3 regions of the Arthrobacter sp. TMS2-4 genome follow, and region 1 is predicted to be linked to each of the others. Evidence: predicted binding sites of a transcription regulator. Region 1 holds the regulator's gene; each other region holds the start of a gene.

Region 1 (9,848 bases):
ACGTTCCGCCGCCGATCGCCGCGGCCCTTCTCGACAGGTTCGAGGAAGTGCAGCTGATCGACGACGCGGAGTTCGCGCGCATGTGGGTACGGACCCGTACGGCCGCCAAGGCGCTCTCCCGTTCCTCGCTCCGGCGGGAACTCGCGGACAAGGGCATCGACGCGGAGCTGGCGGAGGACGCGCTGCTGCAGCTCTCCGCCGAGGACGAGGACGAGCAGGCCAGGGACGTCGTGCGCCGCAAGCTCCGCCGGAGCGCTGATCTCTCGGATCGTGCGGTCCGGGACAAGGAGGTGCGGCGCCTCGTCGGGGTCCTCGCCCGCAAGGGGTACAGCCCAGGGACCGCGTTCTCCATCGTGAAGGATGTCATCGACGCGGAGTGACCGCACCGGAGCGCCGGAATTGTGGGTGCCCGGCGTCCCAGCCGTACGCTTGACGACGTGAGTATGACGCTTCCAGCTTCCCTCGACGAGACACCCCGCGCCGCGCCTGCAGTGGGCGGTGGGCTTGACCAGCGCACCTACGAGGTGCGGACCTTCGGCTGCCAGATGAACGTGCACGATTCCGAGCGGATCTCCGGGCTGCTCGAGGGCGCCGGGCTCGCGCGGGTGGAGAACGGACAGGCGGACGTCGTCGTCTTCAACACCTGCGCGGTCCGCGAGAACGCGGACAACAAGCTGTATGGCAATCTCGGGATCCTCAAGGCGGTCAAGGAGGCCCGGCCGGACCTGCAGATCGCCGTCGGCGGGTGCCTAGCACAGAAGGACCGGGAGACCATCCTGCGGAAAGCCCCCTGGGTGGACGCCGTCTTCGGGACGCACAATATCGGCGCCCTGCCCGCCCTGCTCGAGCGTGCACGCCACAACCAGGACGCGCAGCTGGAGATCCTGGAATCCCTCGATGTCTTCCCTTCCACCCTCCCGACGCGGCGCGAATCGGTCTACGCGGGCTGGGTCTCGATCTCCGTCGGCTGCAACAACACGTGTACCTTCTGCATCGTGCCGTCCCTGCGCGGCAAGGAGCGGGACCGCCGGCCCGGGGAGATCCTCGCGGAGATCGAGGCCCTCGTCGCCGACGGCGCCGTCGAGGTCACGCTCCTCGGCCAGAACGTGAACTCCTACGGGGTCGAGTTCGGCGACCGGGGCGCCTTCGCAAAGCTGCTGCGCGCCTGCGGGTCCATCGAGGGCCTCGAGCGGGTCCGGTTCACCAGTCCCCACCCCGCAGCGTTCACCGACGACGTGGTCGACGCGATGGCCGAGACGCCCAACGTGATGCCGCAGCTCCACATGCCCCTGCAGTCCGGGTCGGACCGCATCCTGAAGGCGATGCGCCGGTCCTACCGCTCGAGCCGCTTCCTCGGCATCCTCGAGCGGGTCCGTGACCGGATGCCCCACGCCGCCATCTCCACCGACATCATCGTGGGCTTCCCGGGCGAGACGGAGGAGGACTTCCAGGCCACCCTCGACGTCGTCGAGCAGTCACGCTTCGCCACGGCCTTCACCTTCCAGTACTCGAAGCGCCCCGGCACCCCGGCGGCGGATCTGCCCGACCAGTTGCCCAAGGCCGTGGTGCAGGAGCGGTTCGAGCGGCTGACCGCGCTGCAGGACCGCATCGCCCGCGAGGAGAACGCACGGCAGGTCGGGACCGTCGTCGAGGTGCTCGTCACCGACCAGCAGGGACGCAAGGGCGGCGAGACGCACCGGCTCACGGGACGTGCCCGGGACCAGCGGCTCGTCCACTTCTCCGTGCCCGAGGGCGCGGCCGTGCCCCGGCCGGGCGACGTCGTGACCCTCCCCGTCACCCAGGCGGCGTCCTTCCACCTGCTGTCGGACCCCGCCCCGGAGCAGTACGCCGTGCGTCGCTCCCGCGCCGGTGACGCGTGGGACAGGAGCCAGGCCGACAGCTGCGGGGTTCCCGCCCCGACGGACGGTGCCGCCGGGTCCGACGGCGCTCCGCGCCCGGTCTCCCTGGGCATGCCGTCCCTGCCGGTCCGCGGAGGGCGTTCTTGACCCTTCCCGTGGTCGCGGTCGTCGGACCCACGGGGTCCGGCAAGTCCGAGCTCGGCATCGCCCTGGCCCGACGCCTCGACGGCGAGATCGTCAACGCGGACGCCCTGCAGTTCTACCGCGGCATGGATATCGGGACGGCCAAGCTGACCCCGGCGGAACGGCAGGGCATCGAGCACCATCTCCTCGATGTCCTCGACGTCACGCAGGAGGCGAGCGTCGCCGCCTACCAGGAGGACGTCCGGCGGATCGTCGGGGACATCCGCGCCCGCGGGCGGGTGCCCATCCTCGTCGGCGGATCCGGCCTGTACATCCGCGCGGCCCTTGACCGGCTCGAGTTCCCGCCGACCGACGCGGGCGTCCGTGCCCGGCTCGAGGCAGAACTCGACGCCCTCGGGAGCGCGGCGTTCCGCGACCGGCTCCGGGCGGTCGACCCCGCGTCCGCGGAACGGATCGACGACGATCGCCGCCTCGTCCGCGCGCTCGAGGTGTACGAGATCAGCGGGCGGCCCTTCAGCGCGTTCATGCCGCGCCGCGAGTACCACCAGCCCGCGGTGCAGATCGGCCTCGCCGTCGACCGGGACGTCCTGCGGACCCGGCTCGCCGACCGCGTGCAGGCCATGGTGCGCGCCGGGCTGGCCGCCGAGGTGGAGCGCCTCGCGGCGGCCGGGCTCAGGGACGGGCGGACGGCCTCGCGCGCCCTCGGGTACGGGCAGTTCCTCCGGGTGCTGGACGGTTCCATGACCGAGGCGGACGCCGTCGAGGACACCATCGCGGCGACCCGACGCTTCGCCCGCCGCCAGCTCACCTGGTTCCGGGGTGACCCGCGCGTGGCGTGGACGGACTGGCAGGCTCCCGGACTCCTCGACCGGGCGATGGGGCTCGTGCAGCGGCCCGGGGACCTATCCTTGGGACTGTGACCGACCACCGCTCCTCCGTCCCCGCCCCCGGGCGATCCGCCGGCCTCTCCTTCACCAAGGGCCACGGCACCGGCAACGACTTCGTCCTGACGCTCGACCCGGACGGGACCGCTCCCGACGACCCCGCGTTCGTCGCCGCGCTCTGTGACCGCCACCGCGGTATCGGCGCCGATGGCTACATCCGGGCCGTGCGGTCGTCCGCCCTGCCCGAGGGGCGGGCGCTCCTGCAGACCGAGCCCGCCGCCGAATGGTTCATGGACTACCGCAACGCCGACGGTTCGGTGTCCGAGATGTGCGGCAACGGCGTGCGCGTGTTCGCCCACTTCCTGCTCGCGTCGTTCGCCGCCGACCTGCCCGACGGCGGCGAGCTCGCCATCGCCACCCGTGCGGGCGTCAAGCGCGTGACCCGCTCGCACGACGGCTACGCCGTGGACATGGGCCCCTGGGAGTTCATCCACCCCGACGCGGCCGTCGCCCGCGGCATGGACTCGCTGGTGCAGATCGGCGGGCTCGACGTCGACCGGCCGGGCCTTTCGATCAGCATGGGCAACCCGCACACCGTCGTGGCTCTGGCCGAGGCGGCCGAACTGCAGAGCACGGAACTGCACCGGGCCCCGGGCGTCCAGCCGGTGCCGCCGCAGGGGACGAACGTGGAGCTCGTGGTGCCCTCCGATCCGCTGGTGGGCGACGACGGCGTGGGCCGGCTCAGCATGCGCGTCCACGAGCGGGGCGTCGGTGAGACCCAGTCGTGCGGCACCGGAGCGTGCGCCGCGGCGGCGGCCACACGCTACTGGGCCGGCCAGGGCGCTCCCGCGCGGTGGCAGGTCACCGTCCCGGGCGGCGTCGTCGGGGTGACCTTCGTCGAGGGGCCCGAGGGCCGGGAGCACGTGCTGCTCAGCGGTCCCGCGGCCCTCGTGGCGGACGGCGTGCTCCGGCCGGGCTGAGCGCACCGATCGGGTCGCCGGCCGTCGCCGACGTGCGGTCAGTCCGCCCGGTGCACCTCGAGGATGCGGAAGGACTTGGACGTCTCCGCGCGCCGGACCAGGAAGCCGGACGGCAGCTCCTCGGCCAGCCAGCGCTGCAGCGAGTCCGCGCCGAGGTTCTTCTGCACCACGAGCCAGGCCCGGCCGCCCGGAGCAAGGCGCGGGAGCCAGCGCAGAAGGAGTGCATGCAGTTCCTGCTTGCCGATGCGGATGGGCGGATTGGACCAGATGGTGTCGAAGTCGAGGGCGTCGTCCACCGCGTCCGGGGTGCACGCCACCACGTTGCCCAGTCCGAGGCGGGCGGCGTTCTCCGCAGTCAGTGCGACGCACCGCTCGTTGACGTCCACGGCGTAGACCTCGGCGTCGGGAGCTTTCAAGGCGAGAGTCAGGGCGATCGGCCCCCAGCCGCTGCCGATGTCCAGCATGCGGCGTCCCTGCGGGTCGGGGACGGCGTCGAGCAGGATCGCGGTGCCCTTGTCGACACCGTCGGGGCTGAACAGGCCCGAGGAGGTCACCAGGTCACGGCGCACGCCGTCCAGGACGACCGAGAGGGGCCGGCGTGTGTCCGGCCCTGCCGGCTGGGGGCTGAAATAGTGCTGGGACTCCATACCCACGAGCCTAACGGCACGCCCGGGGCTCGCCCGAGCCGGCCGGTTTCGCGCTGGGAGAATACGCTGGAGCGCACCGGCGCGGTCGCCGTAGGATTGTCGGACACTCACCTAGGGAGACCATGACCGAGAACAACGGACATTCCACCGGCGCCGACATGGGCCCGGAGGAGATCCAGGCCGTCATCGACCGGATCCTCGCCAGCGACGAAGCTGCCGTGGCCAAGGCGACGAGAGGGACACCGGGGCCGGGGGAGACCCCCGCGCCGATCGAGAAGACCTGGCGATCGAAGGCGCAGGCCCTCTCCCAGGACGGGACGCCGTCGGACGCCGACGGCGACCAGCAGGATCTGGCCGAACGCAGGGCGCTCCGACGCGTCGCGGGCCTGTCCACCGAACTCGAGGACGTCACGGAGGTCGAGTACCGGCAGCTGAGGCTGGAACGGGTCGTCCTCGCCGGTCTGTGGAGCGAAGGCACCGCGCAGGACGCCGAGAACTCGCTCCAGGAGCTCGCCGCCCTGGCCGAGACAGCCGGATCCGAGGTGCTGGACGGCATCGTGCAGCGACGCCTCAAGCCGGACCCCGGCACGTTCCTCGGCTCGGGCAAGGCCCAGGAGCTGAAGGGCATCGTCCAGGCGACCGGAGCGGACACCGTGATCGTCGACAGCGAACTGTCCCCGTCACAGCGCCGCGGCCTCGAGGACATCGTGAAGGTCAAGGTGATCGACCGGACCGCCCTGATCCTCGACATCTTCGCCCAGCACGCGAAGAGCCGCGAGGGCAAGGCGCAGGTCGAACTCGCCCAGCTCGAGTACCTGCTCCCGCGCCTCCGCGGGTGGGGCGAATCGATGTCCCGCCAGGCCGGTGGCCAGGTCGGCAGCGCCGGCGCCGGCATGGGCTCCCGCGGCCCGGGTGAGACGAAGATCGAACTCGACCGGCGGAAGATCCGCACCCGCATGGCGAAGCTCCGCCGCGAGATCGCCGCGATGAAGCCGGCGCGGGAGACGAAGCGCTCCAACCGCCGTCGGAACCAGGTGCCGTCCGTGGCCATCGCCGGGTACACCAACGCCGGCAAGTCGTCCCTGCTGAACCGGCTCACCGATGCCGGAGTGCTCGTCGAGAACGCCCTGTTCGCCACGCTGGACCCCACGGTCCGCAAGGCCGAGACACCGGACGGCATCGGCTACACCCTCGCCGACACCGTCGGGTTCGTCCGCTCGCTGCCCACCCAGCTGATCGAGGCGTTCCGCTCGACCCTCGAGGAGGTCGCCGACTCCGACCTGATCCTGCACGTCGTGGACGCCTCGCACCCCGATCCCGAGGGGCAGATCGCTGCAGTCCGCGCCGTGCTGACGGAGGTCGACGCCCGCAAGGTGCCCGAGATCATTGTGCTGAACAAGGCCGACGCCGCCGACCCCTTCGTCATCGAGCGGCTGCGGCAGCGCGAACCCCGGACCGTCGTCGTCTCCGCGCGAACAGGTGCGGGGCTCACCGAGCTGCGCCAGCTGATCAGCACCAGCATCCCGCGTCCGGGCGTGAAGCTCGACCTCATGGTGCCGTACGAGCATGGGGAGATCCTCAGCCGTCTCCACGACGAGGACGTAGAGATCCTCGGCATGGAGCACGTCGGTGAGGGGACGCGCCTCGAAGTGATGGTCCGGGAGGGCCTGGCCGCCGAACTGGAGGCGTACGTCCGGCATGAGTGAGAGCACGCGGTCCGGCGCCGTGGCGGCACCGGACGCGTCCCGCCACTCCGATGAAGCCCGGCAGGCCCTCGAGCTGCTCGACGCCGCCGTGGGTGCGATGGGCGGCGAGATGCGGTCCGGCCAGCACGAGATGGTCCGCCAGGTCAGCGAGTCGATCCGCTCGGGCGAGCACCTGCTCGTCCAGGCCGGCACCGGCACCGGGAAATCGCTCGCGTACCTCGTCCCGCTGATCGCCCACGCGATGGACAGCGACCGGCCCTCGGTCGTCTCGACGGCGACGCTCGCCCTTCAGGCGCAGATCGTCGGCAGGGACCTCCCGCGCCTGCTCGACGCGGTGAAGCCCGCGCTGACGCGCCCCGTCGACGTGGCCCTGCTCAAGGGTCGGTCGAACTACGTCTGCCTCCACGAGACCGGCGGCGGATTCCCGGAGGAGGATGCGCCCGGCACCCTGTTCAGCCTCGGCGAGGATGCCGCCCCGCACCCTGCCCCGGCGACGGACGGCCCGTCCTCTGCGCTCGGCAGGGACGTCGTCCGGCTGCGCGAGTGGGCCGAGGAGACCGCGACCGGGGATCGCGACGACCTCGTCCCCGGCGTGAGCGACCGCGCCTGGCGCCAGGTGTCCGTCTCCAGCATGGAGTGTCTCGGCGCTGCCCGCTGTCCCGTGGCCTCCGAGTGCTTCAGCGAGAAGGCACGCGCCGCGGCAGCGGACGCCGACATCATCATCACCAATCACGCGATGCTCGCCATCAGTGCCTTCGAGGGGCTCGCCGTGCTGCCGGAGTACGACGTCGTCGTCATCGACGAGGCCCACGAACTCCACGACCGGGTCACCGGTGCCGTGTCCGGCCAGCTCTCCGCCTCGATGGTCACCGCGGCGGCCACGGCGCTCCGCCGCCATGCCTCGATCAGCACGGGTGCCCTCGACACGGCCGCCGACGCCTTCGAGGCGGCCGCCGAGCTCGTCCCCTCGGGCCTGTTGCCCGGAGGGCTCCCGGAGGATCTCGGGCAGGCCCTCGTGCAGGTCCGGGACGCATCCCGTGCCGCGCTGTCGGACACGAAGACGGAGGGAAAGTCGGAGGCCGACGTCGACGGCGGGCGGCAGGTCGCGCGGTCCCGCACCACGCTGATCTTCGAGCTCGCCGAGCGGATCCTCGCCGCCTCGGACCTGAACGAGGTCGTGTGGGCGTCGCGTCCCAGTGCCTTCACGCCGGGCTCGGGCTACGCGCAGCCCGACGAGAGCGCACCCGCGACCCTGAACGTCGCGCCGCTGTCCGTCGCCGGCCGGCTGCGGGAAGGCCTGTTCGAGGACCACACCGTGATCCTGACCTCCGCGACCCTGGCGATCGGCTCGGAGTTCGGTCCCGTGGCCGGGTCCCTGGGCCTCAGCGGTCCAGGCGCGCCCGCCTGGACAGGCGTCGACGTCGGCAGTCCCTTCGACTATCCGCGGCAGGGAGTGCTCTACGTGGCGAAGGACCTGCCGAAGCCCGAGCGAGGGACCTCCGACGCGCAGCTCGAGGAACTGCTGGGGCTGCTCACGGCGTCCCGAGGAGGCGCGCTGGGGCTGTTCTCGTCGAAGCGAGCCGCAGAGGAGGCGGCGGAGGCGCTGCGACCGAAGGTCGACTTCGAGATCCTGTGCCAGGGGGATTCCTCGCTCAATGCGCTGGTCACCCGGTTCGCAGACGAACCGGATACCTGCCTGTTCGGCACCATGTCCCTCTGGCAGGGCGTGGACGTACCGGGGTCCTCGTGCCGACTGGTCGTGATCGACCGCATCCCGTTCCCTCGCCCGGACGACCCGCTCATGACCGCCCGCACCAGGGCGGTGGCCCGCAACGGGGGCAACGGCTTCATGAGCGTGTCCGCGACGCACGCGGCCGTCCGGCTCGCGCAGGGCGCGGGGCGCCTGATCCGGGCGGCGGGGGACAGAGGCGTGGTGGCCGTCCTGGACAGCCGCCTCGCCACGGCACGGTACGGCGGCTTCCTCCGGGCGGCCCTCCCGCCCTTCTGGGCCACGACGGACCGCGCGACCGTCACCGGGATCCTGGAGCGCCTCTCCGCGCGCTGACGCTCCAGTTCCGGCTACGCGGCGGTCACAGCGCGCGCATCACCGAGACGACCTTGCCCATGATGCTGGCATGGTCACCGAGGATGGGCTCGTAGCGGGTGTTCTGCGGCAGGAGCCAGGTGTGGCCGTCCCGCTGGCGGAAGGTCTTGACGGTGGCCTCTTCGTCGAGCAGTGCCGCGACGATGTCGCCGTTCTGGGCGCTCTGCTGCCGGCGAACCACCACCCAGTCGCCGTCGCAGATGGCGGCATCCACCATGGAGTCCCCCGAGACCCTGAGCATGAACAGATCCCCGTGCCCGACGAGCTGGCGGGGAAGGGGCATGACGTCCTCGACCACCTGGTCCGCGAGGATCGGCCCGCCGGCAGCAATGCGCCCCACGAGCGGTACCAGGGCGGTGTCGACCGCGATCCGGTGCTCGACGGCGGGCTTGCCGTCCTCGGACGGTCCGGCCTGGGCGCCCGAGGTGTCCGGCGCCAGGGTCAGCGGGAGCAGGACCTCCATGGCGCGGGGACGCTTGGGGTCCCGGCGCACGTAGCCGAGACGCTCGAGCTGCGACAACTGATGGGTCACGCTGGAGAGGCTGGCCAGGCCCACCGTGTCGCCGATCTCCCGCATGGACGGCGGGTAGCCCTTGTCGGCGATCGACCGCTGGATCGTCTCGAGGATCGTCAGCTGCCGGGCGGTCAGTCCCTTGGACGCGGAGCGCCCGCGCGGCCTGCCCCGGCCCGCGGAGATGGGTACGGCAGGTGCCGGAACGTCGGCAGTGTTCGATTCCTGCCGGCCCGCGGCTGGTGATTCCGCCACTGGTGCGCCTTTCGCCTTGGATCACTGATCCGGTTGTCGCCGCCGGTGCGCTTCCGTGGACGGGAAGCCGTTATGTCAGAGGCGGCTGGTTGTGTGGGGTGTATCGGCCACGGAACCGCCCGTAGGGGGCGGCATTCGCGGACGATGTCCTGATCTCTCCACGCTAGGACAGTCGAGGGCACTTTTCAAACATATGTTCGACCGAGTCTCGACACGGATCGTTCGTAGATGCTAGAAATAGGCAGACGCTCATTAGAACGTGTGTTCGAACCGGACAGAATTTCCGGGTAGGGCATTCGAAGGAAAGAGGAACGGCAATGGTTACACCCGCACTGCATGGCAGCTCGCTGTGGACGCCCGCTCGGCCCGAAACCCACCTCAGGCTCCTCCCCACGCCCGACACGGCCCGTACCTCCACGCAGCGGAGTGCGGACCGACCCCTGACGCTGACCCGGCGAGGGCGCCTGCTGCTGGTCGGCCTGCCGATCGCCCTGGGCGTCGCGGCCCTGATCCTCCTCGCGGCGTTCCTGACCTCCCAGGCGCAGGCAGGGGAGTCGGCACCGACCTCCACGGCCACGGTCGAGGTGAGCGTCGCTACCGGGGAGACCCTGTGGGACCTCGCCGTGCACTACGCGCCGGAGCGCGATCCGCGCGACGTCGTCGCGGAGATCGTGGAGCTCAACGACCTGCGCAGCTCCGTGGTGCAGGCAGGGCAGAGCATCGCGGTACCCGCCGCGGGGTGACTGGTAAAGCGGGAA
Region 2 (9,848 bases), on a different contig from region 1:
TGCTAGTGCTTGCCCTGGTTCGCGACGGCCTCGATCGCAGCGGCTGCGGCGTCGGCGTCGAGGTAGGTGCCGCCTGCCTTGACCGGCTTGAGGTCCTCGTCCAGCTCGTACACGAGGGGAATGCCCGTGGGGATGTTCAGGGAGGCGATGTCCTTGTCACTGATGCCGTCGAGGTGCTTGACGAGGGCCCGCAGGGAATTGCCGTGGGCGGCGATGAGCACGGTCCTGCCGGCCTTGATGTCCACTGTGATGTCCGACTCCCAGTACGGAAGGAAGCGCTCGAGGACGTCCTTCAGGCACTCGGTGCGCGGCACGGAGTCGCCGAGGTCGGCGTAGCGCGGGTCGCCCGCCTGCGAGTACTCGCTGGAGTCGTCGAGCGGCGGCGGCGGGGTGTCGTAGGACCGGCGCCACTCCATGAACTGCTGCTCGCCGTACTCGGCGAGGGTCTGGGCCTTGTCCTTGCCCTGCAGCGCTCCGTAGTGGCGTTCATTGAGCCGCCAGTTCCGCTTGACGTCGATCCAGCTGCGGTCCGCCGCCTCGAGGGCGAGGTTGGCGGTGATGATGGCGCGCTTCTGCCGGGACGTGTACACGATGTCGGGAAGGATGCCGGCTTCGGTCAGGAGGTGGCCGCCGCGGGTTGCTTCCTCGCGTCCCTTCTCCGTGAGTGCGACGTCCACCCATCCGGTGAAGAGGTTCTTCTCGTTCCAGTCGCTCTGGCCATGGCGCAGCAGGATCAGTGTGTAGGTCATGCGTCCTAGTCTGCCGCATCGTGCTGTGGCGGTCATGCTGGGATGTCGTGTGACCGCCGGTCACACGGGACGGTGGCATCGAACCGACGCGCCGACGCAGAGCCGCCGACGCAGAGCCGGGGCATCCGCACCGAACCGCGGGAACGCCCCCACGGCTCGGGCCACCCGGCGCGGCGGCCCCTCCGTCGTGCCCTAGTGTTGACGGGTGCCTTCGCGTCTCCGTCCCCCCAAGCCTCTGGGGACCATCACCCGCGGCACGACCAACCCGAACCGCCTCCGCCGTGTCGATCGCTGGCTCGCCGGAGCGCACGGGTTCCGCCTGCGCCGGGCTGCCGACCCGCTCGTTGTCGACCTCGGGTACGGCGCCGCTCCCGTCACGGCCGTCGAACTGTTCACCCGTCTGCGGGCGGTGCGCGACGACGTCGAGGTGATCGGGATCGAGATCGACCCTGCACGGGTGGCGGGCGCCGAGCCCCTCACTCGACCCGGCCTCAGCTTTCGGCAGGGCGGGTTCGAGCTGCCGCTCGCCGGTCGACGCCCCGTCGTCGTCCGCGCGTTCAATGTACTGCGACAGTACGACGAGGACGAGTACGGAGCCTACTGGGACGAGGTCCGCGGACGCCTGGCACCCGACGGCCTGCTCATCGACGGGACGTGCGACGAGATCGGCCGCCGCTCGACCTGGGCTGCTGTCGGGCCGGCAGGACCGGAGTCGCTGAGCATCTCGCTGCGGTTCGGGGCGTTCACGCTCCCGTCGGATGTCGCGGAGAGACTGCCGAAGGCCCTGATCCACAGAAATATCGAAGGCGAGCGGGTGCACGCCTACCTGAGTGCACTGGACCGGGCCTGGCTGGATGCCGCGTCGCTCGCGTCCTTCGGGAACCAGCAGCGGTGGGTGGCGACGTGCGCAGCGATGAAGGCCGCCGGCTGGCCGGTGCGGGACGGGCCCTCGCGCTGGCGTCTGGGCGAGGTCACGGTGGCCTGGAGTGCGGTCGCTCCGGGCTAGGAGCCGCTACCAGGGACCGTACGGGCCCTGGTTGCCGCCACGACCCGAGGTCTGGCTGACCGCCGGCTTCACGTCGGCGAGGTACACGCAGGCCGCGATGATGGCGACCAGCTGGAAGAGATTGAAACCGGCCGCGCCACCGAGCACGGACAACATACCGACCACGACGGCACCGCCCGTGATAGCGAGCCAGAACCCCTTGGTCCGCTTGAAGGCGGCCTCGAAGGCGGTGCCGGGACGCCGCACGCAGTCCGAGAGAGCCCATACCTCGATGCCGAGGGCCACGATGCCGAGGGCGAGGTACAGGTAGGCCTGGATTGTCAGTACGAGGGTCACGGAATCAGCTTAGCTGGCTTGTCCCGGAGGCGGTGCTGATGACGCCGCGGGCGGGACTCCACGTGCGGAGGCCCCCGGGCCGACCCCGGCGGTCACGTCGACTCCTGAACCACCGCGCCCATCGTCGCGTGCAGCTCGTCCGCACCAGGCTCACCCGACGCCTGTCGAAGAGCCCGGTCGAGGTCCGCCCAGAGATCGTCCGGATTCTCGATACCCACCGACAAGCGGACGAGTGCTTCGGGGACGGTCTTCGGCTCGGCCGGCTGGCGCCGACGGCGTTCGACGAGTGACTCGACACCGCCCAGCGACGTCGCCGGGAGCCAGAGGCGCACAGCTGCGACGAGGGCGTCCGCGGTCGCGACGTCGTCGAGCTCGATGCTGACGATCCCCCCGAAGCCCTTGAACTGACCGGCCGCACGCTCGTGCCCCGGATCGGAGGGGAGGCCCGGGTACCGCACGCGGCGGACGGCGGGATGGTCGGTGAGACGGTGCGCGAGGAGGGCCGCGGTGGCCTGGCTCCGCTCCATGCGCAGGGCGAGGGTGCGCAGTCCACGCAGCGCGAGCCAGACCTCGAAGGGTCCTGCGATAGCACCGTGCAGGGTGCGGTGCGCCAGCAGCCGCTCACGCAACGAGGGGTCGGAGGTGACCAGAGCGCCGAGGACGACATCGGAATGCCCTGCCAGCCACTTCGTGACCGAGTGCAGCACGACGTCGACGCCGGACTCGAGGGGCCGGTGCACGATGGGCGTGTTGAAGGTGTTGTCGGCGACGACGAGCGCGCCGGTCGCTTGAGCTGCGTCGGTCAGGACGACCAGTTCGGCAACCTCGAGCATCGGGTTGGTGGGGCTCTCGAGCCACAGCATCACCTGACCGGGATCGAACCGTGCGGCGAGCGCATCAAGTTCGGCGAGGACGCCCGCAGTGTCCGCGATGTCGACCGTGCGCAGTTCGAACCGTCCCTGTGCCGCGAGGTCGGCGGCGAGGCTGATCGACCCGGCATAGGCATGCCGTGGCATCACCACCGCTCCCCCGGTCGGGACGAGGGACAGTGCGGCCGCTGCGGCGCCGAGGCCGGAACCGAAGACCAGGGCAGGAAGGGCTGCGGCCTCGAGCGCGCCGAGCGCTTCCTCGAACGGATCCCAGGTCGGGTTGGACCCACGGGCGTAGATGCGATCGCCCTGCTCGGGGGCGCGTGTCTCGTGGTAGGTCGTCGAGAGCACGATCGGCGCGTTGACCGGGGAGTCGTGTTCTCGGGGAGGGCGGCCTGCCGCGACGGTGAGGGTGTCCGGGGCGAGCCCGGTGTGCAGCAGATCCTCGCGAGATGTCGTCATGGAGTCAGCGTAAGTCGGGACAGCGCAGGCCCGGAAAAGAGGGGGTCATAATGGTCTGCACCGCCCCGCCCGGCCCACTCGGCTGACGGACCGTCCTCATGGTGTCCCGTCGAGGGTCAGCTCGCGGTGTCTGTTCCGGCGCGGCGTGCGGCCGGGGTCGATGTAGGGCGGTGGCGTGAACCAGGGAATACCGTGCCTCATCTCGATCGCCCAGTTGCCGCGCTCGACGAGCCGGTGGTGGAAAGAACACAGAAGACAGCCATTGGAGAGGTCCGTTCGTCCCCCTGCGACCCACGGGGTGATGTGGTGCGCCTCCGTCCAGACGGCGGGGACCGTGCAATCCGGGAAGGCGCACCCTTTGTCCCGGGCTACCAGCGCCCGCCGCTGCGCCACGCCGAACAGCCGTCGGGCGCGACCGACGTCGAGGACTTCCCCGCGCCCGCCGAGGACCACCGGGATGAGGTCTGCATCGCACGCGATCTTGCGCACGGTCCGCGCGGTGACAGGACCACCGAAGATGCTGTAGCCGCCCCCGGGATCCGGTGGAGAAACACGGGAGGGTGCGGCGAATCGGCCGGACCCGGTGCCGCGCAGCTCCTCGACGAGAGCCCGGTGATCGATGGTCACCATCACCTGGGGTCGGTGGCCGCCGGTTGCAGGGAGCGTGTCCGTGGCGAGGGCGACCTGGCACGCACCGACCAGCCCGTCGAGGTGGCGTTGGGCTCGGGTCCGGTGTTCCCACCTCGGCCCGGTGCCGCCGATCCCGCCGGAATGACCGGAGCGGTCACCGCCGGCAGCCACGCTCCCAGCCCCGCGATCACGTCCTCCTGACCCGCTGCCGTCGCGCAGGGTTCGTGGATTGCTGGCTGTGTTCATGACGGTGAGGAGGTATTCGAACTGCTCGTCGTCCGCCGCGATCTCGAGCCGGTGCAGCCCGCGTCGTCTGCCCCGCAGGAAGACGCCCTGCTGCGCCTTCAGCAACTCCTCGGTGGGCTCGGCCCCGTCGGGATCGAGCGCCGCCTCCCACCGTCGGATGACCACGTTCAACAGGTCGGCATCCGATTCCGCGGCCTGCGCGGCCAGACTCTCCTCCATCGCCTGGAGCTGCACGGTCGAGGCGCCGGGCCGGACGCGTTCCACCGCATCACTGATCCGCGTTGCGGCATACGAGCTGATCCCCGCGGCCCTGAACGCGTCACCGACCGATCCGAGCAGGGGAGGACAGGGCTCCCCGGTGGCGGTTCGCCGGGGAAGCACCGCCTTTCCCAGACGGATGCGGCGCTGCGCCTCCTGCCGCGTGATACCCAGGCGTGCACGGAGATACTCCGCAGTGTCCCTGAACTCGTGGCTGTCACAGGGAACGGCCGGAGTGCCCCTCCAGCCCAGTCCGTTCCGGGTCTCCCCCACCCGCGCGATCTCCTGCTGGTCCGCCGCGGCCGCGCCCACCACCTGCAGATACTCGACCACCCGGGCGAGGTGCTCCACAGCCCCGAGGACCGCCGCGAGATCGGCCGTGGAGATCAGGCCTGCTTCTGTCTCGAACTCCTCGGCGATGTGCGCGAGCCGGGACCGCTCCTGGCCCAGGGCCTGCGCCGTCGTCGATCGTTCCACCACTGCTGTCGCCATGGACCAAGATTATTAGTACAGACGTTCTACGAATCCGGCGGGAGCCGGTATGTGGACAACTTCCGTCGACCATGAGCGGGAAGGCACGCCCACCGCACATCGCCCGTCCTGTGGCTTCGATGTCACGGCCACTCGGTAGGCTGGGCTCGTGACCTTTCCCCTCCCGCACGGGCTTCCCGGGCTCTTCATCGCGCTCGAAGGCGGTGACGGCGCGGGCAAGTCCACCCAGGCCGCCCTGCTCTGCCGGGCTCTCGAGGCCGGCGGCCACACCGTACTCCGCACACGGGAGCCCGGGGGCACACCCATCGGGGAGAAACTGCGCTCGCTCGTCCTCGAGCACGGCCACGGCGAGATCGACGCTCGTACAGAAGCCCTCATGTTCGCCGCCTCTCGGGCCGCCCACGTCCAGCAGGTGATCGTGCCCGCACTGGAGCGTGGCGACGTCGTCGTCTGCGACCGCTTTCTCGACTCCTCGGTCGCCTACCAGGGCGCCGGGCGCGGGCTGGGCACACAGGCCGTCCTGGACGTGAATCTCTGGGCCACCGACGGGCTCCGCCCCGACCTCACCGTCCTGCTCGACGTCGAACCCGCCGAGGGACGAAACCGCCGCACCACCGGAGCGGCCGCCGAGGACCGCCTCGAGTCGGAACCTGATGATTTCCACGCCAGCATCCGCGCCGCCTTCCTCGACCTCGCGCACGCGGAACCAGACCGGTACCTCGTCCTGGCCGCGTCGGGGACGCCCGAGGACCTCCACCGCTCCATCCTCGGCGCCCTCCCCCGGGTGTCGGCATGAGCGCCGTGACGCGCAGCCTCCCCGCCTCAGGCGTGTGGGCCGACCTCCGCGGACAGGATCAGGTGGTCGAGCAGTTGCGCCGCGCGGCGGAGTCCGGCGCACCGACGCATGCCTGGCTCTTCACCGGCCCGCCCGGCTCCGGCAGGTCGAACGCCGCCCGCGCCTTCGCCGCCGCCCTGCTCTGCGAGCGCGAAGCCCTCGGTGAGCGGGGCTGCGGCACGTGCAAGGCCTGCCGGACCGTCCTCTCCGGGGCACACGCCGACCTCACCAACGTCACCACCGAGAAGGTGACCATCAGCATCGACGAGGCACGCGAACTGGTCCGCAAGGCACAGGACAAGCCGTCCACCGGGCGCTGGCGCATCATCATCGTGGAGGACGCCGACCGCATGCAGGAGCGCAGCACCAACGTGCTGCTCAAGGCGATCGAGGAACCGCCGCCGCGCACCATCTGGCTGCTGTGCGCCCCGAGCCCCGGCGACGTGCTCGTCACCATCCGCTCCCGGTGCCGGTCCGTCGGCCTCCGGCTGCCACCCGTGCAGGACGTCGCCGATCTGCTCGTCGCCCGCGACGGGATCGATGCCACGACGGCGGAGGCTGCCGCCCGCGCAGCCCAGAGCCACATCGGTATCGCGAAGAGACTGGCCACGGACGACGGTGCCCGCGAACGCCGTAACCAGATCGTCCGGCTCCCGCTGACGTTGCGCTCGGTGGCCGGTGCGATGCGTGCCGCGGCGGATCTGGTGAAGCTCGCCGAGACGGAGGCCCAGAGCTCCTTCGAGCAGCGCGACGCCGAGGAGAGGACAGTCCTGCTCGCCACCCTCGGCGCTCCCGAGACCGGCGTCCTGCCGCCGTCGATGCGCGCACAGATCAAGAGGCTCGAGGACGACCAGACGCGACGCGCCAAGCGTTCGAAGAACGACTACTTCGACCGCGCACTGACGGACCTCATCTCCTTCTACCGGGACGTGCTGATGCTCCAGGTCTCCAGCGGACAGCTGCTCGTCAACGAGCCTCTGCGGCCCGAGCTCGAGGAGTTCGCCCGCCGGGAAACCCCCGAGGACACGCTGCTCCGGCTCGAGTCCATCAACGAGGTGCGTACGCGGCTCGTGAGCACCAACGTGTCCCCGCTGCTGGCAATCGAAGCGATGATGGTGAGCCTTCTGTCCCGTAAGGATCTCGACCGATGACCGGCGGATCGCTCCACCCCCTCGACGACGATCCGCGAGGGCCCGTCGGTCGCACCGTCGCGCTCCTCGCAACGTCCGCCGCCGTCGTGCTGGGGCTTTCCGGGTGCATGCTGCTCGCGCCCGACAGTCGACCCGACCCGCCCGTCGGCACAGTGGAGACCGCTGATCCGGCGTCGATCGGTGACGTGGACGCGGACCTCCAGCCCTTCTATACGCAGGACGTGCAGTGGGAGGGCTGCGAGGGATCGTTCTCCTGCGCGACGATCGAGGTGCCGCTGGACTACGCCGACCCCGGACGGGCGAGTATCGACCTCGCGGCGATCCGCGCGGATGCTTCCGGTGATGCTCAGGGGACGATCCTCATCAACCCGGGCGGACCCGGCGGGTCCGGCGTCAACATCGTCAAGGACTCCCTCGACTACGTCACGAGCGACCGGCTGCGGGAGGATTACGACGTCGTCGGCTTCGACCCCCGGGGCGTCAACCGGTCCAGCGCCGTGGAGTGCTACACGGACGCGGAGCAGGACGAGGCCCGACAGGAGACCTACCCGGTCGACGCACCACCCGACGAGCTGTTCGACCTCATGACGGTCGACGCGAAGGAGTTCGCGGACGTGTGCGCCGAACGCACGGGTGAACTGCTGGGCTTCGTGGACACCGAGTCCGCCGCACGGGACATGGACATCCTGCGGGCCCTGGTGAGCGACGAGAAGCTGAACTTCCTGGGGTTCTCCTACGGGACGCAGCTCGGAGCCACCTACGCCGAGCTGTTCCCGGAACGCGCCGGGCGCCTCGTCCTCGACGGCGCGATCGATCCGTCGCTGAGCAATGAGGAGATCACCCTCGGCCAGGCCGACGGCTTCGAGAAGGCGCTGCGCGCCTATGTCGCCGATTGCCTGGAGGGCTCCGAGTGCCCCTACACCGGCACGGTCGACGACGGCGTCCGGCAGATCCAGGACCTGTTCACCGCCGTCGAGCGCGAGCCGATGACGGCGGAGGACGGCCGCCGCGTGCCGATCTCCACCTTCGTCCAGGGCTTCATCCTGCCGCTGTACGACAACGGGAACTGGCCCACGCTCACGCAGGCCGTCTCCGACGCCCTCGAGGGCGACGCGTCCACCATGCTCTACCTCGCGGACCTTGCCGCCGAACGCGAGCCTGACGGCACGTACGCAGGCAACTCGACGGCGGCCTTCCTCTCCGTCAACTGCCTCGACTACCCGATGACGAGCGACCCTGCCCAGATGCGCGCCGACGAGGAGGAACTCGTCGCGGCGTCACCGACCTTCGGCCGGTTCCTCGCCTTCGGCGGCGTGACCTGCGCCGCGTGGAAGTACCCGCCGGTCCTCGACCCCGCGCCCGTGCAGGCGGTGGGTGCGGACCCCATCGTCGTCATCGGCACCACCGGGGATCCAGCGACACCGTACGGATGGTCGACGGCGCTGGCCGACCAGCTGGAGTCCGGCGTGCACGTGACGTGGGACGGCGAGGGCCACACCGCGTACGGCCGTTCGAACGACTGCATCCTGGACCTCGTCGACGACTTCTTCATCGACGGGACGGTTCCGGAGGACGGCGCCCGCTGCTGAGCACGTGCCCGGTTCCGTGATGGAGCACCCAGGGAGACCGGTTGCGACGTCCCGGACGCGAGCACCATTTTGACCGCGGCCGACCCCTCCTATAAAGTTGTCACTTGTGGATCGGCCCCGGGCGACGTCCGGGATCAGGAAGCATTGCCTCCTTAGCTCAGTCGGTAGAGCGTCTCACTCGTAATGAGAAGGTCGCCAGTTCGACTCTGGCAGGAGGCTCCACGATCGCCCCGGTTGGTTCGCTACCGGGGCTTTTTCGTGTCCGCATGCGTGGTCGGAGACACACAGGAGCCGCCCGGTGATGCCGGGCGGCTCCTGTGTGTCTCGTCGTTGCGCAGGCGCGGCGGGTCACGCCGTCGCGCTCACGCCATCCGTGCCCGACGAGCAGGCGGGACGCGGTATTACGCGAAGTCGGCTGTCGCGGGATCGGCGCCGATGCGGCCGGCCGCGCCCTTGTCCAGGCCGTTGATGGCCTCGATGTCCTCGTCCTCGAGCTTCACGTCGAGCGACTCCCAGTTCTCGATGATGCGCGACTCAGTCACGGACTTCGGGATGACCACGTTGCCGAGCGCGAGGTGCCAGGCGAGGACGACCTGCGCGGGCGTGGCGTTGCGCTTCTGCGCGATGTCCTGCAGCACGGCGTCGTCGAGCAGTCCCTTGCCGGAGCCGAGGGGCGACCACGACTCGTGGAGGATGCCCTTCTCGGCCTCGTACGCGCGGAGCTCCGACTGGTTCAGGAAGGGGTGCGTCTCCACCTGGTTGATGACGGGGACCACGCCGGTGGCGTCGATGATCTCGTCGAGGGCCTCGATGGTGAAGTTGGAGACGCCGATGCTCTTGACGCGTCCCTGCTTCTGCAGCTCGATGAGAGCCTTCCAGGTGTCCAGGTACTTGCCCTGCTTGGGCTGCAGCCAGTGGATGAGGTACAGGTCGAGGGTCTCGAGGCCGAGGCGCTCCATGGACTCCTCGAACGCCTTGAGCGTGCTCTCGTAGCCCTGATCGGCGTTCCACAGCTTGGTGGTGATGAACATTTCGTCGTGGCCCAGGCCCGAGGCCTCGATGGCGCGGCCCACGCCGGCTTCGTTCCCGTAGATCTTGGCGGTGTCGATGTGGCGGTACCCGGCCTTGAAGGCCCTGCCGACGACGTCCTCGGCCACGTTGTCCTCGACCTGCCACACACCGTAGCCGAGCTGCGGGATCGTGTGGCCGTCGTTGAACGTAAGAT
Region 3 (9,848 bases), on a different contig from region 1:
CTCCTGGCGGACCTCCAGGAGCAACTCGCGCTCAGCTACCTGTTCATCAGCCACGATCTCGGCGTCATCCACCACGTGAGCGACGACGTCCTGGTGCTCAAGGACGGCCGCGTGATGGAGTCCGGGACGGCGTCTTCGATCTTCACGGCTCCGGCCACCGACTACACCCGGGCCCTGCTCGACGCCGTACCCGACATGCCGGCTCGGGATCCCATCGGCGCCGCTCACGGCGATCACGACGCGACCGGCGTCGTTCCCGGCCTTACTCGTGGCGCCGGCGGCGCGCCCGCATCCACCCCGTTCCACGACCCGGCAGGAGCCGACCGATGACCGCAGACACCCTTACAACCCCGACCGACGCTCAGGCTGTCGACGTCCCGCTCACCTACACCCGGCTGGCCGAACACTACCGCCCGTTGTTCGAGGAGATCGCCGCCGGTGCGGCGAAGCGCGAGGACGAGCGGATCCTCCTGCACACCCAGGTGCGCACGCTCGCGGACGCCGGGTTCACGGCGCTGCGGGTGCCGGTCGAGCACGGCGGTGGCGGAGTGAGTGCTCCGCAGTTCTTCCGGCTGCTCATCGAGCTCGCCGCCGCCGAGTCGAACCTCGCACAGGCGCTACGCTGCCACATCGCGTTCGTCGAGGACCGTCTCTATGCCGACGATCCGGTCTGGCTTCGCCGCGTCGCCAGCGGTGCGGTGCTCGGCAACGCATGGACGGAGACCGGACCGGTACCTGTGGGCGGTGTCAGCACCACCATCGAGCGCGACGGCGACGCGTATCGGGTCAACGGCACCAAGTACTACACCACCGGGAGCCTGTACGCGGACTGGATCCAGACGGGTGCGCGAACATCCGACGGCGTCGACGTCATCGCGCTCGTGCGGCGGGACGCACCGGGGGTCGAGGTCGTCGACGACTGGGACGGTTTCGGCCAGCGACTGACGGCGAGCGGTACGTCGATCTTCCGGGACGTCGTCGTGCCCGCGGCGGACGTCATCACCGACACGGAGCATCCGCCGTACGACACCGGGGTGTATCAGCTCGTCCATGTCGCGACCCTTGCCGGGATCGCGCGTTCGGCAGTCCGGGACGTGGCTGCAGAGGTGCGCGGGCGGACCCGCACCTTCAGCCACGGGAACGGCACCAGACCCAGTGAGGACATCCAGGTGCAGCAGGTAGTGGGGGAAGTCTCGGCACTCGCGTTCGCGTCCGAGGCTGCTGCACTCCGGGTGGCCGAACTGCTGCAGGAGGCCTACGAGGCACACCTCGTAGGTCTCCCGCAGGTGGACGCGGACTCCGCTGCAGTAGCAGTGGAGTTCGCGTCCTCGCAGGCACAGATCGTGGTGACGGAGCAGGTCCAGCGTGCAGCCGCGACCATCTTCAACGCGCTCGGGGCGTCGTCGACCCGCAGAAGCCTGCAGCTCGACCGGCACTGGCGGAACGCCCGCACCGTCTCCTCGCATAATCCGGTGATCTACAAGTCGAGGATCGTGGGCGACTGGGAAATCAACGGAACGGTGCCGGCCTTCGTGTGGCGGGCGGGTGACGCGCCGGGTACTTCGTCGGCGGAGGGTCGGGAGGCCGTTTCATAAAGGCGAACGACGGCGGGGTGCGCGCGGTGTCCGGCACGGCGCGTGTTCGAGCGCCCGGTGCGCCGGTGCGCCGGTGCGCCGGTGCGCCATGCTGTCGTCCCTTTGCGCGTCCACAGCATCCCGCTTATGTGGACAACGAGAAGCCACTCTTCCTCCACATTGCCCTCCCAGCCTCAGAAATAGTAGACGTGTTCGATAAAATTCAAGCATGGCAATTGCCCCGATCGAGCCGATTCTTGCGACACCCAGTCCATTGGGCTGGGCGCGCGAGGCGCTTGCGGAGTGCGCACGGGATGTAGGTCTGAACCACCGAATCAGGACCAGGACGGAAGCTGCGCAGTTCATCGTCGAGGTCGAGCATGCCTCGAAGATCGTGGACTATCTGCAGATCCTGGCGGCCCGCCTGGCGGAGGAGCACAAACTGGCGGACACCGACGGTGATGAGCGTGCGGGGGGTGCGCTCCTGGTGCGCGCCGAACAGTCGCTCGGTTCGGACGGGCATTCTGGCAAGGAGGGTGAAGGCCAGCCCGTTGCGTCGGACAACGGATTCAGGAATTGCGCAGAGTATCTGCGTGCCACACTGGGCATCAGCAGGGCAGAAGCGAAGCGTCGGCTGACGCTTGCAGAGTTGGTGCTTCCCCGGATATCGCCCACCGGCGCTCCGGTTCCTCCCCGCCTCACTGTGCTCGGGGCCGCTATGACCTCCGGCCATATCAGCGGGCGGGCCGCAACCGTCATCGCTCAGGCATTACACCGGGTGGATTCGTTCGCGACACCTCAACACCTCGAGTCGATGGAACACCACCTGACACGGCAGGGGATGGAAGCCGACGAGGACATCCTCCGTGTGCTGGCTCGTCGCTGGGAGAGCGTCCTCGACCAGGACGGGCGGGAACCCACGGACAAGGTGCTGCGTGCACGGCAGGGCGTCTTCCTGAAAGGACGGCGTCACGGACTGCACTTCCTCGAGATCGGCGCCACGGACGAGCAGTTCGAACATCTTGCAACGGTCATGAATTCGACCGCGAACCCCCGCTGCGTTCCGGGCCAAGCCGGTGAGGCCGTGCCCGGCCGAGCAATCAATGAGCTCAGCGACCAGCACCACCCGAGCGACCCTGACAGCTGTGCGTCGTTCGGTCACGACGCGCAGGAATCCGTGAGCGCTCTCGGTGATCCTCCAGCTCCAACGAGGGCTCAGACTCTCCTGGATGGACTCGTTGCAGCTTGCCGGGTTGCACTGAGCACGGCCACCCTCCCGTCGACGGGCGGTTACCGACCGCAGGTCATGGTGACCATCGATCAGCAGGATCTCGTCAGCGCGACGCACCGAGCCGGATATGCAGTCTTCTCGGGGCAGATGAGTGCCGGGAGTATCAGGAAATTAGCATGTGATGCCGACATCATTCCGGTGGTCCTGGGTAGTAGCGGTCAGGTCCTCGATGTCGGACGGGCACAGCGGCTCTTTCCGCCGCACCTTCGGCGAGCGCTCGTCGCCAGGGACAAGGGTTGTGCCTTCCCTGACTGCTCCATCCCGGCCAGCTGGTGCGAGGCGCACCACATCAAGCCGTGGTCCCATGGCGGCACGACCAGCATTGCCAACGGCGTCCTGCTGTGTTCACGCCATCACCACGTCATTCATCAGGGCGGCTGGACGGTCGAGTCCCGCAATGGCATTCCGTGGTTTACCGCTCCCCGGGCCCTTGGCCCTCCGAGGACTGCGCGGCGGAACAGGTACTGGCAGGCAGGACAAGCAGTCGACGAAGTAGTGGTCGGCCATGCTTCCGGGCCGAGGCCAGAGGTTTCCGAGCACAACACAGATGTCCTGGAGCACAGTCCCGGATGACCGGAGCATCGGGCCTGTCAGCTACGACCGGAGCACCGTGGGCGACCTTTCGTGGAACTGGACAGGCCTCCCGCATGAACGGAGTCGGTCGCCCACGCACACAGAAGGCGGCGCCCATACCAAGGGCACCGCCTTCATACGATTGGTATCGGAGACTACAGCGCAGCCTCGATGGCCTCCGCAACAGGCGTCTCACCGCTGTTGAACTGAATGGTCTTGTCGACCGTGCCGAGGTTGCCGAGCACGACTGCGGCTACGAGCGCGACATCCTCACGGGCCACGGAGTCCTGCTGCGGCTCGGCTGACACCTCGATCTTCCCAGTCCCCGGATCCGTCGTCAGGGCTCCCGGCTGCAGGATGGTCCAGGCGAGTTCCGAGTTGCGCAGGTGCTCGTCAGCCGCAGCCTTCGACTCGGCGTAGTGGAAGAAGCTGTTGTCTTCCGGCACCCCGTGGTCCTTGCGCGCACCGAGGTAGGACACCATGACGTAGCGCCCCACAGCCGCCTCCTGGGCCGCGTCCATGGAACGGATCGCAGCATCCCGATCCACGGCATACGTCGCCTCCGGGCTCGCACCACCCGCACCGGCAGACCACACGACAGCGTCGTGGCCACGGAAGACATCCGCCATCTGCTGCACCGACAGCTCGGAGACATCCGCTACCACAGGCGTTGCGCCCGCCTGCTCGACGTCACCGCTGTGGTCCTGGTTACGGAAGATCGAACTGACCTGATGACCCTGACTCGTGAGGATCTTCGTGAGGTGCAGGGCTACTTTTCCGTGCCCACCGATAATGGCTACTCGTGACATGGGAACTCCTTCTGTCGAATGACTGGATACCTTGTCTTCGACGCTAGTCCCCGAACCCTCGGCCTGACCACCTTCGTCGGGGTGTTCTGCCGCGAGCGGAGGCCTATTCCCGGGTACCGCCATCGATACTCAAGAAACTCCCGGAGCAGCCGAGGAGAGCGGCACCCCACGAACTGACGGACGGACGGGGTGGACCAACGGACCGACGAGCCGACGGACGGACGAGGTGGGCCAACGGACCGATGAGCCGACACACGTCAGGGGCGGATCGCCTGGAGTCGATACCGCGCACCACGGTGCTCCTCCGGCAGCCGGTCGCCCTTACCGAACAGCTTCTCCCGCAGTGTTCCCTCGACGTACTCCGTCGGGTACACACCACGCTTCTGCAGCTCCGGCACCACGAATTCGATGATGTCCTCGAAGGTCCCGGGCGTGATCGCGTAGGCCAGATTGAAGCCGTCGACGTCGGTCTCCTCGACCCATGCCTGGAGCTCATCGGCGACCTGCACACCCGAGCCGACGATGCGGGGCCCGAGCCCACCGATCCCCGCGGACTCGGCGATGTCCCGCACGGTCCACGGCGAGCCGTCGTCGTTCACCTTCTGGAAGTTCGCGACAGCGGACTGGATGGCGTTGGACTTCACGTTGCCGAGCCGCTCGTCCGGATCGTAGGCGGAGAGATCCACACCGAGCCACCCCGAGACGAGCACGAGGGCTCCCTCGTAGCTGACGTACTGCTGGAAATCGTCGTGCTTGGCCTGGGCCTTCTCCTCCGTCTCGTCCGTGATGATGGTGAGCAGCGTGTAGATCCGCACCGAGTAGCGGTCACGGCCTTCGGCCTCGACCGCATCCCGGATCTTCGTGACGACGTCCTTCAGCTTCTGCTTCGTGGGTGCGGCAACGAAGACGGCCTCGGCATTGCCGGCTGCAAAGGCGATGCCACGAGAGGATGCTCCCGCCTGGAAGATGACCGGCGTCCGCTGCGGTGACGGCTCACTGAGGTGGATTCCCGGAACCGTGAAGTACTTGCCATCGTGGTCGATCTCGTGGACCTTGGCCGGGTCCGTGAAGACGCCGGTCTCGCGGTCGCGCACCACGGCGTCGTCCTCCCACGATCCTTCGAGCAGCTTGTAGAGGACTTCGAGGTACTCGTCGGCGTGGTCGTACCGCGCATCGTGCTCGAGCTGGTCCTCATGGCCCATGTTGCGCGCGGCAGACGGGAGATAGCCGGTGACCACGTTCCAGCCGACGCGGCCCTTGGTGAGGTGGTCCAGGGTGGAGAGCCGACGCGCGAAGGGGTAGGGGTGCTCGTAGGCGGTGCCCGCGGTGACACCGAACCCGAGGTGCTCGGTGACGAGGGCCATGGCGGAGACGAGCAGGAAGGGATCGTTGACCGGGGTCTGCGTCCCCTGCCGCAACGTGGCCTCGTTGGAACCGCCATACACGTCGTACGTGCCGAGGACGTCGGCGATGAAGATGCCGTCGAACAAGCCCTTCTCGAGGGTCTTCGCGAGATCAGCCCAGTAGCTCAGGTCCTTGTAGCGCCACGACTGGTCCTCGGGGTGGCGCCACAGACCCGGGGACTGGTGTCCCACGCAGTTCATGTCGAAGGCATTGAAGCGGATACGGCGCGGAGCTGTGGGCATGAAAAATCCTCATGTCGGGGCACTGCCGTGGCGGAAGCGCCATACTTGCCCGCACTGGCCGTGCCGGGCCGAATCCTCACCTGGGGCACCCCACTACAGCGAGAGGGTTGCCGTCCAACAAACCAGGGTTTTGCGTTGGAACTCTTGATTCTGGTTCCGAGCGTAGGTGGGCACGCACGCCGTCGTCCACCTACCGCCGTCATGGTGCGTCATGCATCAAGCGTTCCGTGCACCCGTAGGAGGGCCCGACGACGGCGGTCGACACCCTCCGGCGAAGAGACCCCAGAAGTTGCAAAGAAAGTATTGCAAAGACTTCTTTGCAAGCGCACACTGATCGCATGGAAGAGACGATGAGCGAAGCAGGACACCCCGTCGACGACGGCAACCGCGTCCTCGACGGGGCAGCACTCAAGGCCCTTGCCCATCCCCTCAGGATCCAGCTGCTGGAGGTCCTGTCCAGCTACGGTCCGCAGACCGCATGCAGCATCGCCAAGCGGGTCGGAGAGTCGAGTGGGTCGACGAGCTACCACCTGAGGCAGCTGGCCCGTTACGGCCTCGTTCGCGAGGTGGAGGATCGCGGTTCCGCCCGCGAGCGGTGGTGGGAACGCCCCCGCGGGTCGCTGACCCTCAGCACCCCCGAACTCGAACAGGACCCCACCACCCGGGAAGCCACCCGGCAGGTGAACCGCCAGTTCGAACGCGGCCGGGCGGAAGCTCTCGCGACCTTCATGGCCAGTGGCTGCGAGGCCGTCCCGCCGGAATGGGCGGACGCAGCCATGATCGCAACAATGAACGCCCATCTGACGGCAGAGCAACTCGCGACCCTCGCCCGCGATATGAGCGAGATCCTTCGCGAGAAGCTCGACGCCTACCGTGCCGAACCGGGCACCCCGGGCACCCGACCCGTCCAGTTGCACTTCAACGCATTCCCCCTCATCGACTCCCAGGAGACATCATGACCAGCGCAACCCTTCCCGTCGGATACCCGGTGCTCACGGCACCATCCCATGCAGGGCTCGCGTCGCGGACCCTTTTCCGCCTGGGCGCCGCGTTCATCGCAGCAGGATCGTCACTCGCCTCCGTCGAGGGCACCAACGCAGAACTCCTTCACCGCCACCTCGAGCGCCGGACGGACCTGCAAGCCCTCGCCCACAGCGGTATCAACCTTCTCTAGCCGCGCGGCGGCGACCATCGCCCTCCGACCACGACGAGCACCTCGCCCAGTCGCACCCCGGGAACTACCGCAGGTAGGACGCCCCATTGACGTCGACCACGGTGCCACTCACCCAGAGCGGAGCATCGGTTGCGAACCAGGCAACCGTCTGCGCTACCTCCTCCGGCGTCGCGACACGGTTGAACGGACTCTGCGCACGCACAGCGTCACCACCCGGCCCGTCCAGCACGGTTCTGCCCATGTCGGTCTCGACGAACCCCGGCGCGACGGCGGCAGCGAGGATGCCGTGCGGAGCGAGTGCCACGGCCAGGGACTGCGTCATGGAGTGCAACGCCGCCTTGCTCGCCCCGTAGGCCGGCGTGGCGGGCTCACCCCGATACGCACCCCGCGATCCGACACTGACGAGCCGACCACCCTCCGGGCCTGCCGGCCGGTCGAGGAGGTGCCGGGCGACGAGCCATGCCAGGTTTGCCGGCCCGACGAGATTCACGTCCAGCGTGCTCCGCCACGCCTCCTGCCAGTCCTCGAAGGACACGGTCTCGATGGGATGCGCCTCGAAGATGCCGGCATTGTTCACCAGGACATCGAGCCCACCCAGTCCGCCCACCGCCTCCTCCACCACGCGCCTGCAGGCCTCGGGGTCACCGACGTCCCCGACCACCACCACATGGCCATCACCGGCAAGCGCTTCGCACACAGCCGCCGCGGCGCGCCCGTCACGGCCTGCATGGACAGCAACGCGGTGTCCCCGTCCTGCGAGATCATGCGCGATGGCCGCGCCGATGCCCCTGCTCGCACCGGTCACCAGAATGTTCGACGTCATGGTTCAGACGGTACAACGTGTGCGGCGTCCCAGCGGGGACGCTTGGTCGCCGACCGGAGAAGCGAACGCCGACCGACCGGAACGGACACGTTGACCCCCGGTCGGCACGGGTGCGAGGGTGGCTGGATGAGCACAGACACCACCGACGTCCAGATCAGCAACAACGAAGCCGAGAATCGCTACGAGGCCATCCTCGGGAGCAGTCGCGTCGGCACCGCCGCCTACGACCGGTCGGGGGATACGATCACGTTCACCCACACGGTCGTCGACCCGGACGCCGAGGGGCAGGGCATCGGCAGCACCCTCATCCGGTACGCGCTCGACGACGCCCGTCGGCAGCACCTCGCTGTCGTCCCCCGGTGCGAGTTCGTGGCGGCCTTCATTCAGGAGCACCCGGACTACCAGGACCTGACAGCCTAGGCCGCTCCCCGGACCCCCTGGCGAAGAGCTGCATCGATGAGCACCTCCGCTGCGCGGCGCGCCTGACCCGCTGCTTCCGGAGACCCGGCGATCGCCGCCGTCGTCTGCGCGCCTTCGGCGAGGATCGACAACTGCGGCGCCAGATACGGTGGCGCCCCTGCCGCCTCCGACAGATCCCCGACGTAGTGCTGGAAGGACTCCTTGTGCTTCCTCGCGTACTCGGCGACCTCCGGGCTGACAGCCCCGAGCTCGGCGAAGCTGTTGATGAAGCCGCAGCCACGGAACGAGTCCTCACCGAACCACTGCGCGAGATAGTCGAAGATCGCCAGGAGCCGGGCCCGCGGACCATCCACGCCACGGACCTTCGCGTCGAGCCCCAGGGTCCAGGATTCGTGGCGGTGTTCGAGGACGGCCATGACGATGCTGCTCTTGGAGGGGAACTCCTGGTAGAGCCGCTTGAGCGAGACCTCCGCGGCGGCGCGCAGCTCGTCCATACCGACGGCGTGGATGCCCTTTGCGTTGTAGAGCCCGTCCGCCGTCGCCACGATGCGGCTGCGTATCTGGGAATCGGACATACAGGCATTCTACTTGAATCGAGAACGAACGTTCTCTATATTGGCCGGTGAGGGAGAACGAACGTTCTCCCCGCTCGAGACAAGGACGACGCACATGGGCTTCATCACGGTCGGCACCGAGAACAGTACGGACATCGAGCTCTACTACGAGGACCACGGCACGGGCCAGCCCGTCGTCCTGATCCACGGCTATCCCCTCGACGGCGGCTCGTGGGAGAAGCAGACCGCCGCTCTCCTCACAGCGGGCTACCGCGTCATCACCTATGACCGGCGCGGTTTCGGCCGGTCCAGCAAGCCCACCACGGGCTACGACTACGACACGTTCGCCGCGGACCTGAACACGGTCCTCGAGACGCTCGATCTCAACGACGCCGTACTCGTCGGCTTCTCGATGGGCACGGGCGAGGTGGGCCGTTACATCGGCACCTACGGCGAGGCCCGCGTGGCGAAGGCCGCATTCCTCGCCTCACTCGAGCCGTTCCTGCTCCAGACCGACGACAACCCCTCCGGCGTCCCGGCCTCGGTGTTCGACGGCATCCGGAGCGCCGCGATCGAGGACCGGTACGCCTGGTTCACGAACTTCTACAACGACTTCTTCAACACGGACAACTTCCTCGGCAACCGCCTCAGCGAGGAAGCACTCCGCAACGCGTGGAACGTCGCGTCGGGAGCCTCCTGGTATGCGTCGTTCGCCGTCGTCGATTCCTGGCTGACCGATTTCCGGAGCGACATCGAGAAGGTCACGGTCCCTGCCCTGATCGTGCACGGGACCGACGACCGCATCCTCCCGATCGACTCCACCGGCCGCGAGTTCACCAAGCGACTCCCCTCCGCCGACTACGTGGAGATCGAGGACGCACCGCACGGCATGCTCTGGACGCACGGCGCCGAGATCAACGAGATCCTGCTCGGCTTCCTGTCGAAGTAGGTCACCGACCGACGACGGGACGCCGCCACGTCCGG

Evidence for each region. The regulator LexA, encoded in region 1, represses DNA repair genes until DNA is damaged. The targets are predictions, from matches to a motif close to TCGAACANNTGTTCGA.
Region 2: ACX80F_RS09280 (HNH endonuclease signature motif containing protein) is a predicted target of LexA. The motif match lies at 5,062-5,077, and genes of this name have one in related genera.
Region 3: ACX80F_RS11910 (HNH endonuclease signature motif containing protein) is a predicted target of LexA. The motif match lies at 1,776-1,791, and genes of this name have one in related genera.

Annotation. Positions count from the first base shown of each region.
Region 1 is NZ_JBTNDI010000002.1:496,878-506,725, forward strand. Features, by position in the region: gene ACX80F_RS05435 (regulatory protein RecX) at 1-380, shown strand, start outside; gene miaB (tRNA (N6-isopentenyl adenosine(37)-C2)-methylthiotransferase MiaB) at 444-2,006, shown strand; gene miaA (tRNA (adenosine(37)-N6)-dimethylallyltransferase MiaA) at 2,003-2,923, shown strand; gene dapF (diaminopimelate epimerase) at 2,920-3,867, shown strand; gene ACX80F_RS05455 (class I SAM-dependent methyltransferase) at 3,906-4,514, opposite strand; gene hflX (GTPase HflX) at 4,637-6,220, shown strand; gene ACX80F_RS05465 (ATP-dependent DNA helicase) at 6,213-8,285, shown strand; gene lexA (transcriptional repressor LexA) at 8,311-9,021, opposite strand; gene ACX80F_RS05475 (LysM peptidoglycan-binding domain-containing protein) at 9,408-9,833, shown strand.
Region 2 is NZ_JBTNDI010000005.1:199,177-209,024, reverse strand. Features, by position in the region: gene ACX80F_RS09300 (phosphoglyceromutase) at 3-749, opposite strand; gene ACX80F_RS09295 (class I SAM-dependent methyltransferase) at 955-1,755, shown strand; gene ACX80F_RS09290 (DUF2516 family protein) at 1,762-2,091, opposite strand; gene ACX80F_RS09285 (trans-sulfuration enzyme family protein) at 2,184-3,422, opposite strand; gene ACX80F_RS09280 (HNH endonuclease signature motif containing protein) at 3,519-5,048, opposite strand; gene tmk (dTMP kinase) at 5,197-5,844, shown strand; gene ACX80F_RS09270 (DNA polymerase III subunit delta') at 5,841-7,034, shown strand; gene ACX80F_RS09265 (alpha/beta hydrolase) at 7,031-8,623, shown strand; tRNA gene ACX80F_RS09260 (tRNA-Thr) at 8,770-8,845, shown strand; gene ACX80F_RS09255 (aldo/keto reductase) at 9,025-9,848, opposite strand, start outside.
Region 3 is NZ_JBTNDI010000008.1:130,047-139,894, reverse strand. Features, by position in the region: gene ACX80F_RS11920 (dipeptide ABC transporter ATP-binding protein) at 1-330, shown strand, start outside; gene ACX80F_RS11915 (acyl-CoA dehydrogenase family protein) at 327-1,595, shown strand; gene ACX80F_RS11910 (HNH endonuclease signature motif containing protein) at 1,804-3,438, shown strand; gene ACX80F_RS11905 (SDR family oxidoreductase) at 3,594-4,247, opposite strand; gene ACX80F_RS11900 (LLM class flavin-dependent oxidoreductase) at 4,505-5,893, opposite strand; SAM riboswitch class IV at 5,930-6,043, opposite strand; gene ACX80F_RS11895 (helix-turn-helix domain-containing protein) at 6,232-6,852, shown strand; gene ACX80F_RS11890 (hypothetical protein) at 6,849-7,067, shown strand; gene ACX80F_RS11885 (SDR family NAD(P)-dependent oxidoreductase) at 7,132-7,890, opposite strand; gene ACX80F_RS11880 (GNAT family N-acetyltransferase) at 8,017-8,310, shown strand; gene ACX80F_RS11875 (TetR/AcrR family transcriptional regulator) at 8,307-8,885, opposite strand; gene ACX80F_RS11870 (alpha/beta fold hydrolase) at 8,980-9,813, shown strand.